DNA from 3 places in the Priestia sp. 53B2 genome. Region 2 is predicted to be linked to each of the others. Evidence: riboswitches for the same ligand, from Rfam matches in the RefSeq annotation. Region 2 holds a riboswitch; each other region holds the start of a gene.
The links. A riboswitch is a leader RNA that binds a small molecule or an ion and turns the genes downstream of it on or off. The one in region 2 is predicted to bind S-adenosylmethionine.
Positions count from the first base shown of each region.

Region 1: another riboswitch for S-adenosylmethionine. It lies ahead of mtnW (2,3-diketo-5-methylthiopentyl-1-phosphate enolase); the one in region 2 lies ahead of ACN6NE_RS03595 (BMP family lipoprotein).
Region 3: another riboswitch for S-adenosylmethionine. It lies ahead of ACN6NE_RS04395 (hypothetical protein); the one in region 2 lies ahead of ACN6NE_RS03595 (BMP family lipoprotein).

Region 1 is NZ_JBLZXA010000020.1:607,765-611,959, reverse strand. Features, by position in the region: gene ACN6NE_RS17225 (2-hydroxy-3-keto-5-methylthiopentenyl-1-phosphate phosphatase) at 1-496, opposite strand, end outside; gene mtnW (2,3-diketo-5-methylthiopentyl-1-phosphate enolase) at 493-1,737, opposite strand; SAM riboswitch class I at 1,817-1,923, opposite strand; gene ACN6NE_RS17215 (pyridoxal phosphate-dependent aminotransferase) at 2,054-3,226, opposite strand; gene ACN6NE_RS17210 (carbon-nitrogen family hydrolase) at 3,339-4,121, shown strand.
Region 2 is NZ_JBLZXA010000008.1:54,920-59,114, forward strand. Features, by position in the region: gene ACN6NE_RS03590 (ABC transporter ATP-binding protein) at 1-552, opposite strand, end outside; gene ACN6NE_RS03595 (BMP family lipoprotein) at 635-1,645, opposite strand; SAM riboswitch class I at 1,721-1,827, opposite strand; gene ACN6NE_RS03600 (hypothetical protein) at 2,160-2,318, shown strand; gene ACN6NE_RS03605 (YjgB family protein) at 2,741-3,313, shown strand; gene ACN6NE_RS03610 (GNAT family N-acetyltransferase) at 3,341-4,183, opposite strand; gene ACN6NE_RS03615 (cyclase family protein) at 4,180-4,195, opposite strand, start outside.
Region 3 is NZ_JBLZXA010000008.1:198,520-202,714, reverse strand. Features, by position in the region: gene ACN6NE_RS04415 (glycosyltransferase family 2 protein) at 1-722, shown strand, start outside; gene ACN6NE_RS04410 (hypothetical protein) at 832-1,272, shown strand; gene ACN6NE_RS04405 (GNAT family N-acetyltransferase) at 1,353-1,799, shown strand; gene ACN6NE_RS04400 (hypothetical protein) at 1,812-2,108, opposite strand; SAM riboswitch class I at 2,230-2,331, shown strand; gene ACN6NE_RS04395 (hypothetical protein) at 2,401-2,739, shown strand; gene ACN6NE_RS04390 (DUF1540 domain-containing protein) at 2,841-2,999, shown strand; gene alaP (alanine permease AlaP) at 3,317-4,195, shown strand, end outside.

The sequences.
Region 1 (4,195 bases), on a different contig from region 2:
TAACAACCGTATGATCTCTTTCATCTGCAAGATGGCGAATAATCGTTGGCTTACAGCAGCCGCAGTCATTTGTACACTGTTTATCACATGTATGAGGCCACGTAATGGAAATATGCTCACCGGAAAAATCAGATCCGTTGCAGTAGAGCATTTCCTCTGCAACTCGATTTCCCAAAAGTGGTTTTACAAAAAAGTCAATTCCTCCGCTTACAATATAAAGCGGAATATGGTGCTCTTTTGTATAGGCAATAAAATCATCAAATCCATCTCGAATAGCAGACGTCTCTAAAATATAAGAAATAATATCTTCCTTTAATTCCACGGGGAGCAAGGCAAACATTTGCCCTACTCCTTCTTGAATGGAAACGCGCTGTGCCAACACGTCGTCTTTAATACTTTCCCACTCCGGAGGAGCAAATTGTTTCATAATAGCAATAATGTTATCGCTATTTGTAATTGTTCCATCAAAGTCACAAAAGATTTTTAACGATGTCATGCTTTCACCTCTACTGTTCCCCATAGTTGCAAAGCTTTTTGCAACTCTTTTGATTCTTCAGCTTTTTCGGCTAATGTTTGATGAGAGAGTACTGCATCTATCGCCGCACGGAATGCTTTTCCTCCTCCGATAGCTCCGTCTGGATGACCGTGAACTCCGCCTCCTGCATTAATAATGCTGTCGATTCCAAAGTCCTTCACAAGCTGCGGTACCATTCCAGGATGAATTCCTGCTGAAGGAACCGGGAAAGATTGCTTATACTTGTATACAGGACGCGTTAATTCGTAGGCAATGCCTGTCGTATCTTCAAGAGAAAGCGCTACGCTTCCGTATGGTGATGGAAACAGTGAGAAATCTGCTCCGGCTAAACGCAATAGCTTTCCAAGCAGTAATGAATTTGAAAAACCGTAAAACTCTGATGGCGTAAGCGCTCCGCTAACAGCTGGGTGTGCCATAATCGGCAAGTTAATTTCATCATCTTCTCGAAGTCCCTGCAGTACGTCTAACCCGTAAGCAAATACGTTGAATAAAAGAGCATCGGCTCCTAGCTCAGCTGCTTTTCTCGCTTTTTCTTTTAATTCAAACGTTCGTCCCGTTAAATTAACAGCATACAGCGTGCGGTGTCCCGTTTTTTCGTATACTTCATTCAGTACTTTTTTTCCTTCTGTAACGCGAGCTTCAAAAGGTGTTCGTTCACTATCAAACAAAATCTCGTCGTCTTTAACCAAATCCACTCCGCCAAGCGCTTGCTCACGCAGCTGAGTTGTTAAGTACGTCATATCTCTTCCAATCACGCCTTTAAAAATACTCATCACAAGCGGACGGTCATAAACGCCTAGTTTCTCTCGGATACCTTCTATTCCAAAGCGCGGTCCTGGGAATTCAGCTAATAATTCATCAGGAAAATCCAAGTCTAATAATTTCACTTTTCCATCAAGCGATAGTTTTCCAAAAACCGTAACTAAAATAGCCGGTAAATCTCTTGAAAAGTTGGCAGTTGGATAAGCAATTTTGACAATAGCCTGCTTAATTTCTCCGCCTAAATAGCCGTTTACACGTTCGCAATCTTGAAGCTCAGTTACGGACACGACGCGCCCTTTATGCTTTTGAAGCTGCTGTTGATCTAAAAGCGGCAGATCTGTCCATGAGCCGACGGTTAGTCCTAAAGCGATTCCTTCCGCTTTTTTATGAAAATTTCCTTTATTATCATGTAGTAAGTAGCTTGCAACGATTTCGCTCATTATGCTAAAAACTCCCTTGCTGTTTAATATCGTTAATAAAAAAACCTCTTCTGTAATTAAGAAGAGGCTTTCGTTGCTCTTCTTATCTCTCAGCTGCTGCTGCAAGAATTAGCACCGTGCTTAACATGCGTTAAGTCGGTTGCCGGGCTTCATCGGGCTAGTCCCTCCACCTACTCTTAATAAGAAAGTTGCTATTTATTTAAATTGAATTCGTAGATTATATACTAAATAAAAAATACCGCTAGGATTTATCGGTTATTAATCTCGTTAACTTCTTACATATTAAGCCAACTCAAAAAGGATTGTCAATGCGTTTTTAAAATAAATTTAATTTTTTTATTCGAGATACAGCTTCTCTCATGCGCTCTTCATCCGTCAGCAGTCCTACGCGCACATAGCCTTCACCATATGTTCCAAAGCCTACTCCAGGCGCCACTACAACGTGGGCTTTTTCAAGAAGTAAATCTGAAAACTGTTCAGAAGTATATCCTTCAGGAACTTTTAGCCATGCAAAAAAGGAACCCGCTGGAGATGTAACATCCCAACCAATTTCTCGAAGCCCTTGAATAAAGGTATTGCGTCTAGATTCATAGCGCTTAACTAAATCATTCACACATTGTTGAGGTTCCAACAGAGCTGCGGCTGCTGCCTCTTGAACCGCCCCAAAGAGACTGACATACATATGATCTTGAAGAAGATTAATAGCTTCTACTACACTTTCATTTCCTACAGCAAATCCAACTCGCCATCCCGCCATGTTATACGTTTTAGAAAGAGTATAAATTTCAATTCCCGTCTCTTTTGCACCAGGAGTCTGTAAAAAGCTGATTGGCTTTTTACCATCAAATCCAATTGCTCCGTATGCAAAGTCGTGTACCACACAAATATCGTGCTTGGCAGCAAATGCCACGGTGTCTTCAAAAAATTCTGCCGTTGCCACTGCACCAGTAGGATTATTCGGATAGTTTAAAAACATGAGCTTTGCCTGTTCTTTAGCACTTTCACTTATCTCTTCGTATACGGGTAGAAAATGATTTTCAGCCGTGAGCGGCATCACTTCCATCTTGGCTTTTGCAAGCTCTACTCCAGACCAGTAATCAGGATATCCAGGATCCGGAACCAGCACCGTATCTCCAGGGTTTAATAAGCACTGCGGAATTTCAACAAGTCCACCCTTTCCGCCAAACAAAATAGCTACTTCTTTTTCAGGATCCACATCAACACCATATTCTCGCTTATAAAAAGTCGCAACGGCCTCTTTTAAAAACTTGTGCCCCCGAAATGGAGAATATTTATGATGCATAGGATTAGCACTTGCTTTTTGCAGTGTTTCTACAATATGTGAAGGAGTAGGCTGATCAGGATTTCCCTGCCCTAAGTTAATAACGTCGTGCCCTTGGGCCATTACTTTTCCTACCTTGCCTACAAGTGATGCAAAAAATTGTTTTGGTAAACTTTTTAATAGTTCCGATTGCTCAAATTGTTTCATCATCGCACACCTTCTCAAAAAATTCTTGAAATTCTAGTCACAAATAATATATTGTAATACTCAACTTGTAAAGTCATTTTTTTCAACTACTAAAAAAAGGACGGATGATAAAGTGAGTGTAAAAATTACGTGTTTGCAGCTTGATATTGCGTTTGGAAACCCAACTAAAAACCGAAAATATATCGAACAAAAAATGACGGAAGCCCTGAAAGAAAACCCTGATATCCTTGTACTTCCTGAGCTATGGGATACAGCTTATGATTTGACCCGGCTAGACGAAATTGCAGATGATGAAGGGCAGCAAGCCAAGCAATTAATCTCTCAGTTTGCTAAAACGAACGAAGTAAATATTGTGGCAGGTTCGATCGCGAAAAAAACAGAGCAAGGCGTCACAAATACGATGTATATTTTTGACCGAAAAGGTCGTGAAGTATCACAATACAGTAAACTGCACTTATTTAAATTAATGGATGAACACCTGTATTTAGAAGCAGGAACAGCAAAAAATCTTTTTACACTTGAACAGTCACTGTGCGCAGGAGTTATTTGTTACGATATTCGTTTCCCAGAATGGATTCGGGTTCATACTAGCAGCGGAGCAGAAGTCTTGTTTGTTGTCGCTCAGTGGCCGGCTCCAAGACTTGCTCACTGGAAAGCCCTGCTCATTAGCCGTGCAATCGAAAATCAATGCTATGTAATCGCGTGTAATCGTGTAGGCCAAGATCCTAATAACACATTTGCCGGACATTCCTTAGTCATCGATCCGTGGGGAGAAATAATCGCTGAAGCTGGCGATAGCGAAGAACTTTTAAGTGCTGACGTTAACCTGGAACTTGTAAAAGAAATTCGCAAACAAATTCCTGTCTTTACAGATCGCCGTACAGAATTTTATTAATTATGTATTGACAGCCGTTTTTTTGCATGATACGATTTTCACCAGATATCATAAAATATTCAAACAAATCAAAA
Region 2 (4,195 bases):
ACGGATTGTTTTTAATAGTTCCTTCACTTCATGAGGAGTAAGAACGGCGGTAGGCTCGTCTAAAATAATGATTTCTGCTCCTTGATACAGCACTTTTAAAATTTCAATTTTTTGCTGTTCTCCAATTGAGCAATGTTTTACTTTCTTATGAACATCTACTGAAATTTGATAGGTTTGGGTTAATTGCTGTACATCTGCTTTCGCCTGCCTTCTATTAAAAAAGAGGCCTTTCTTTGGCTCATGCCCCAAGACAATGTTTTCAGCCACTGTAAAATGAGGAAAAACCATAAAATGCTGATGCACCATGCCTATTCCATTTTTGATCGCATCTGCAGGAGATGAAAACGAGACGGTTTTCCCATGTAGCTGAATACTTCCTGAACTCGGCTTTTCCATTCCGTAAAGCATTCTCATCAACGTCGTTTTTCCAGCGCCATTTTCTCCAACCAGCGCGTGGACCTCGCCTTTTTTCAGTTTAAAGGACACGTTATCATTTGCTAAAAATGAACCGTATTTCTTCGTCAAATTCGTTAACTGCAGCAGCTCACTCATTCTATTCATTGCTCCTTTCCCCATTAGGATTTTTTCAAAAATAAGAAAGAGAAGCCAGCCTTACTCGACTTCTCTTTTCAACTCACTTTGCTAACGGATCTTTTACCACTGTTTTTCCATCAATAATCGAATCTTTAATTTCTTTTAATTGTTCAATTACATCTTGCCCTACAAAGTCATTAAGAGGCGTCTTGCTGTCTTGAGTCACATACGTTAACCCAACACCTTTTTCTTTTAAGCCGTATGTCACTACGCCCGATTTAAATTTGTCATTTGCCAGTGCTTCTACCGTTTCATAAGCTGCCGCATCAGATCCTTTTAACTGCGATAAAACGATATGCTCAGGATCTACTTCCGTGCGGTCAATATCTTGGCCTGCCGTATAAAAACCCTTTTCTTTTGCTGCTTCAAATACACCCAAGTCGCCTACCGCTGAAGCTCCGGCGATAAAGTCAGCTCCTTTTGAAGCCTGTAAAATAGCAAGTTCTTTTGCTTTAGCTGGATCGGAGAAGCTTCCAACATAGTTTACTAGAAACTCTGCTTTTGGATTTGTTGATTGTAATCCTTCTTTAAAACTTACCGTCCATTTTTTTAATAATGGAATATCATCAGCTGCAACCATTCCTACTTTATTCGTTTTTGTAACCAATCCTGCCGCTGCTCCTAATAGATATGAAGCTTCTTGTTCACGGAATACAACGCTTCTTACATTTGGTAAATCGACCACTGTATCAATAATCGCAAATTGACGCTGCGGGTTTTCTTGAGCTACTTTTTTCAACGCATCTTCGGATTCAAAAGAAGATGTAATAATCAAGTCATAGTTTTCTGCTACGGCAGCACGCAAGTTACTTTCAATGGCTGCTTGATCCGTAGACTCAATTGTCTTTACATCAATGTTATACTTCTTCCCAGCGCGTTTTGCTCCATCATCCATTTGTTGAAAAAACGGGTTAACCCCAATCTTTTCAGGTAAAACAAGAGCAATTCGCTTCTTTCCTTCCTCTTCGCTTCCACTACTTTTTGTGCTTTTGGACTGACAGCCAGTTACGAGTAGTACAAGCGCAACTGCTAAAATAAGAAATCTCTTCATTTAACTTACTCCCCCTATAATATAAAAAAAGCTCTTCCTTTATAAAAAGGAAGAGCTCGTTAACCAAACGTCTCTTCCTCATCTTCAAGAACATACTGTTCTTAAGGATTTGGCACCATTCTGTCATAGACAGCGGTTGCCGGGTTTCACAGGGCCAGTCCCTCCACCTCTCTTGATAAGGAAAACAATAGCTATTTGTTTTATGTAATATAGTCAATATTAATAGTTTTTTAACAATTGTCAATATTATTTTTCTTTTTCACGCAAAAAAACTTTAAAAACAGATAGGATTATACGGTTTTAGTCTACTAAAATACAGATCAATCTTCTAAATTAATCATCGTATTCCTTCCTCCTAGCAAAGCGCTTACGGTAAGTCTGCTAGTCTTCTAGAAGGGTCATGTGTAGCAGAGCACTTTTATTATATCTCTTTTGTTAATCCACTATCGATTGAAATCACTTCACCAAGAATGTTAGACTTTTCCTCAGCGATATTTTTTAAGAGGTGTTAACGTTGAAATTGATAAAAGAATTATCTGGAGTAGCCCTTGGATTCATTATCGCTTTGGCGGTATCAAAAATATTTTTTGATACCCCAACCAATGTTGAAATCGTAGTTATTTTTATTACTAGTATTGCAGTAACAGGGATAGCAAGAGCAAAACTAAGGTAAGATAATCTAACTAAAAAACACCACCTTGTATTCATAGGGTGGTGTTTTCTTTTAGTTGCTTTAGTATATAGTAATCTCGGTTAATACCTAATATTTTATAATGAATTAGAATCCTCTCTATATTACGTTTTTTACCTAATAAAGGAATAGAAACCAATCTTTTCACCTATGATAAATGAATTGTTTTTTACTTTTTACTTTAACTGACGTTTACATTCTAAAAGACGTGTTAAATTATATATATCAGTTACCAACTCAACTAAGACTCCTTGACTACTCCCACAAGGGTTCACCTATGCGGATGCTGCCTGCCCCGCAAGGGAGGGCGGCAAACGCTTAGGTCTAGCAGCTCCGACCCACCTGCCCTTTAGGTGGGCCAGAGTTGCTAAATCCATATATACTAAGGAGGAAAAATTGTAAAAATGAAACAGCGATTATCAAAAGCAGCTGCTGCTGCAACGATTACAGGAATTGCTGCTTTTGGATTTGCTCCTGTCGCTCAGTTTGATACACCAACACATGCAGCTACCTCTCAAGAAACAAGCAGTCAAACAGCTGTAAAAAACATTAATGAAATTTATAATGCGGCGGTGCAAGGTGAAGTGCCACGCTTAACAGCAGACTTAAAAATTGGTAAAAGCCTTCGTCAAGATGTCCGTGATCAGTTCGGTCCGCCGCCTGAAGGTTCATCAAACAACTTTGACTACTATCATGCGGAAATGGGTCACCCTGGATATGCATTTGGCTATGACCAAAATAACGTCATTAACGAAATCCGCTATTTTGGTACAAATGTAGAGCGTCAAACAAATCTAGGCTCCATCACGCAAGCTAACTTAAAGAAAGAATTAGGTCAGCCGAACTTTACAAGTAAAGTAAAAGGTGATGGTGCGACTCAAACAAAGTACACGTATCATGCCGGCGCCTATGATCTTGAATTTATTTTTGACGATACCAAAACGTTAAATCACGTAAACTTAGTTGAAAAGCCTTAAGTAATAGAAAAAGTAGCAGACAGCCTGCTACTTTTTTTCATGAAATAAAACCAATGCTGAATCGGCTACGTGTTCATACCCAATCTCCATATAAATCTTGTTAGACGTAGGATTTGTCATATCTGTGTATAGACTTGTTGTTTGAAACCCTTCGTCTAGCATAAGCTGAGAAAGTGCGGACACACAGCTTGAGGCATAGCCTTTTTTACGTGCTTCAAGAGGCGTGTACACATAGTTAATCGTAATATTATGAGCTGTTGGACGCGCGGCATTTGCCATGGATACGTACTTGCCATTCACTTCCCATAAAAATAACCGTCCTGCTTTAATAAAAGCTTCTCCTGTTTTGACAGCTTGTTCTTTCGATATAGGCTCCCCAATGATATACATAAACTCTCGAACCCACTCCGTTACGAGCGAAAGGTGCTCCAACCTTGCTTTTACCAGCATTCCTTCAGCATCCGCAGCTTTTTTTATTTTGTCTAACCGGTAAATACGCTGATCCATTTTCAAAGAAGCTTCTTGATTTTTTAGCGTTGCTAGTTTTTGAGAAAGATATAAAACTGTTTGTCTTTCTCCAACTAAGCCCGGTATGTCGATTTCTTGTAACAGCTCCGCCGCTTCGCTTAGTTCACGCTCCGTTAGCTTCTGTATTTGAGACAGGATGATTTGCTTAGGATGGGTTTGCAGTAATACTAGCGCAACACAGCTGTCTTTTAAAATAACACCCATAAAATTTGGTTTGCTGCTTTCATTTAAGCTGTGTAAAATGCCAAGCGCTAAGTTATGAAGAATTTCATTTTTCGCTAAAAGCGGTTCTACATGGTTTTTAAACTCCTGCACTTCTATATATCTATGTAACTGGATCATTTTCTTTCTACC
Region 3 (4,195 bases), 140 kb from region 2:
AAGCAGCCCATAAGCAATCTGACTGCGTCATTTCCATTGACGCAGATTTGCAAGATGATATCAGCGTCATTCGTACTTTTGTGGAGAAATATTGGCTCGGGTATGAAGTCGTATATGGTGTTCGAGACAGCAGAGAAACCGATACATTTTTTAAACGAACCACGGCAGTAGGGTTTTACCGTTTTATGAATAAGCTAGGAATTCAGCTCGTTCAAAATCACGCTGATTTTCGTCTCATGAGCAAACGTGCTCTTGGCGAACTCATGAAATATAAAGAAGGAAACGTTTTTTTACGAGGCCTTGTACCATTAGTAGGATTTCGCTCCACGGAAGTCACATATGACCGAAAAGAACGGATGGCGGGCGAATCAAAATATCCGTTAAAGAAAATGCTTGCTTTTGCATTTGATGGGATTACATCTTTTAGCGTAGCGCCGATACGCTTATTAACGCTGCTTGGAGGAGCTTCTTTTCTCTTTAGTATTGCGTTTGGTATTTATGCGCTGATTCAAAAATATTTAGATCATACGCAAATCGGCTGGACGTCTCTTATTTTATCAATTTGGCTTGTAGGCGGCCTGCAGCTAATGGGAATGGGTCTTGTCGGAGAATACATTGGCAAAATTTTCAACGAAGTGAAACAGCGTCCTAAATATGCGATTGAAAGAGATTTATATACAAAACACTCATTAGACAAACACAAAGATTTGCTTATGCATTAATTTAAGAAGCTTCTCCTAAATGGAGAGGCTTTTTTTGTTAAAGCGTTTATCATAATTTTTAAGTTAACAGGAAATGCTACTACTAAAATTTCTAAGGAGATCAAAATCTATGAAAAGACTATTTTATACAGTCAGCACTTTTTGTTTTGTTTGGCTTGCTTTTGCAGCCATTCATGTCAGCGCTCTTTCGATTGAGAAGCTTCCAATGAAGAAATCATCTGAACAATGGTCGGTTGAACTGACAAAAGCGAGCATGACGGGAGATAATCAGCTAAAGTGGAAAAATAACGTCTATCATACATATGGATTAACCGTTGAAAACATTGGAAAAGACGTAGAGCGCGTGCAGGTCCAAGCTTTTCGACACGAAGGAAAAAATAAGGCGAAATACAGCTTGTTTTCTCCTATTGAAAGGTCTAACTTAAGCAAAAGCGGTCAGCGTTTTCGCTATGCGAATTTTGCTGTTCCTGGAAAAGCGGCAGGTTTAGACATCATGATCAACTGGACGGACGAACAAGGTAATCATCAAGAGCAATTTGAATTTAAATAAAAGTCTTCGCTTAGGCGAAGACTTTTTTTGCAGGAATTTATCTCTGCATGTGGAAAACGAACACGAAAGGAGAGATCGTAATGATTGTAAAAGCTACTGAAGAAGAATTACAGGAAATTCGAACGAAATCTGCTGGTGCGCTGTTTGAAGGAACAATGAAGCAGTTTCATCCGTCAACTGAACGCGTAAATGAACTAGTTGGTAGTGCCCTTGAAAAAGGCTGTTATTATTTAGTTTCGAGACAAGAAAATAAACTCGCAGGCTGGGTTCTTGTCGGCCCATCTGCCGACTTCTTTTCAAAAGAAGAAATTGGCTTTATTTACGAATTATATGTTGTACCAGAATACCGCGGGCAAGGTCTAGCCAAGCCGTTAATGCAAAAAGCAATTGATGAATTGTCTATCAAAGGGTACCGTGAAATCAGACTCAGCGTTCATGCTGGGAATTTTGCACAGCATGTGTATCGTGAACTTGGATTTGTAGATAAACAAATATCAATGAGCCTGCAGGTGGTAAAATGTCCGTAACGTTAGTGAATGTCAGCGAGTCCATAAAACATAAGATGTTATACATGCGATGAGGTTTGGTAATGAAAGTAAAAGTAAATAAGTAGCCCAAACAGAGCCTTTATCTAGTACTTCAACGGCTCCTCCACCTATATTGTCTGAGGAGGGGGGATCTTCAAGCGCGTTCATAATCAAAGCTGCCGCTGCTAAAATAATCCCTCCAATGCTTCCCGTTGTTTTGACAATTGCAATATGGAAAGTAGATGAAAAAGCAATAGTAAGAAGCAGCAGCAAGCTTCCCAAAAAAGCAGATAACAGATATCGTTTCATGTGCTCACCATCCTTTATGAAAGCATACCATATTTTACTTCTTTTTTCTTTTTATTGAAAAGCTATTGACGTAACTTATAAAACATATTAGAATAGTCAGAAATAATTTAAAAACGGAATATTCTTATCTAGAGAGGTGGAGGGACTGGCCCTTTGAAGCCTCAGCAACCACAATTATTGAATGGTGCTAATTCCAGCATAGCCTAGCTCTGACAGATAAGAAGAGGAATCTTTTTCTATGATGAAATCCTCTTCTTAGGAAGAAACATTTCGTATAGAAAAGGTGAGGACATTGAACAATAGACAAACAGCGTTAAGCACTGATGATTATTTAGATCTATACTTATTAGCCAAAGAAATAAAAGACGAAACGTGGCAGCATGAAATTTTAGCGGTCCTAAAAACGAGGCAAAATCGCTCATTTGAAGACAAACAATCTGCACTCGTTCAAGAGATATGGGAAGATTTTAAACAGTTAAATGAAGATATTTCTTTTACGTATCGCTTGATTCAAGAAGAACCAACTAACGAACAATTTCAGGCTAAATTAAGCCGCTTGAGAGAAAGACGGATCACGCTGAGCCGTGAGTTATATTTAGCTAAAAAACAGTATGTTGAACACACGCAATAAAAAAATCTGCTTGATAAACAAGCGGTTTTTTTTACGTGAAAATGTTAGAAGTGCTATATTTCGGGTAGTAAATAGATAAGACAAGAAAAGGAGGGATAACCGTGGCCCAAGGTGTATTATGTGAAGTGAATGAGTGCATGTATTGGAAATCCGGAAATAAATGCAGTGCAGAGTCCATTTACGTTGTGAGTCCTGAAAGTAGTCACCATGTTTCTGGAATGGAAGAACCTGGCTGTAAAACTTTTGAACCCGCGAGATAAATGCTAGTTTTTATAAAAAAGCATAAAATGAACGATGCGCTGACGGAGTTGAGTCGGCGTTTTTCTATTTTTAAAAAATACTATTACTTAAGTGCAATAATAAATACATATTAAAAAAGCAGGGCCTATGTCTAATTGTGCGTTTAAACAAAATGATAAGATAATTTTTTTGTTTTTCGACAAAAGAAAAGTGAGAGAAAGGTGATAGAATACAAATATACAGCCTAGCTGTCTTTTAGCACAAACTTATATGAAAGCGCTAACAAAAAAGGCTGTGTTCATCTCGTTTTGACAGATTGGAAAAAGGGGAGACGTTTATGCAGGGGAAAACTCAGGGGAAAGAATTGAAACGCGGGTTAGAAGAAAGACATGTGACGCTGATGTCCTTAGGAGCAGCCATAGGGGTAGGACTGTTTCTTGGATCTGCATCTGCTATTAAATTAGCAGGACCAGGAATATTATTGGCGTACGGATTTAGCGGAATGATTATGTTTTTTATTATGAGAGCACTTGGAGAAATGGCGATTCAAAAACCTGTTGCAGGTTCATTCAGCAAGTACGCACGCGACTACTTAGGGCCGCTTGCTGGTTATTTAACAGGTTGGAACTACTGGTTTTTATGGGTTGTAACATGTATGGCTGAAATTACAGCCGTTGGTATTTATATGGGGTATTGGTATCCGGATGTACCAAACTGGATTTGGGCTTTATCGGCGCTTGTCATCATGACAACGGTTAACTTCTTAGCTGTTAAGGCATATGGTGAACTGGAATTTTGGTTTGCACTTATTAAAATTTTAGCGATTGTATTAATGATTGCCGTTGGATTATTAATGATTGTGTTTGGAATCGGCAACGGCGGCGTTGCGACTGGTATCAAAAACTTGTGGGACAATGGTGGACTGTTCCCGAACGGATTCAAAGGTATTTTGCTGTCGCTGCAAATGGTCATGTTTGCGTATTTAGGAATTGAAATGATCGGCGTTACCGCGGGAGAAGTGAAAAATCCCGAAAAATCTCTAGCAAGAGCGATTGATTCTGTCTTTTGGCGTATTCTGATTTTCTACGTCGGTGCGTTATTTGTCATTATGTCGATTTATCCGTGGCAAGAAATTGGTTCACAGGGAAGCCCGTTTGTATTAACATTTGAAAAAATCGGCATTCCAGCGGCGGCTGGTATCATTAACTTTGTCGTG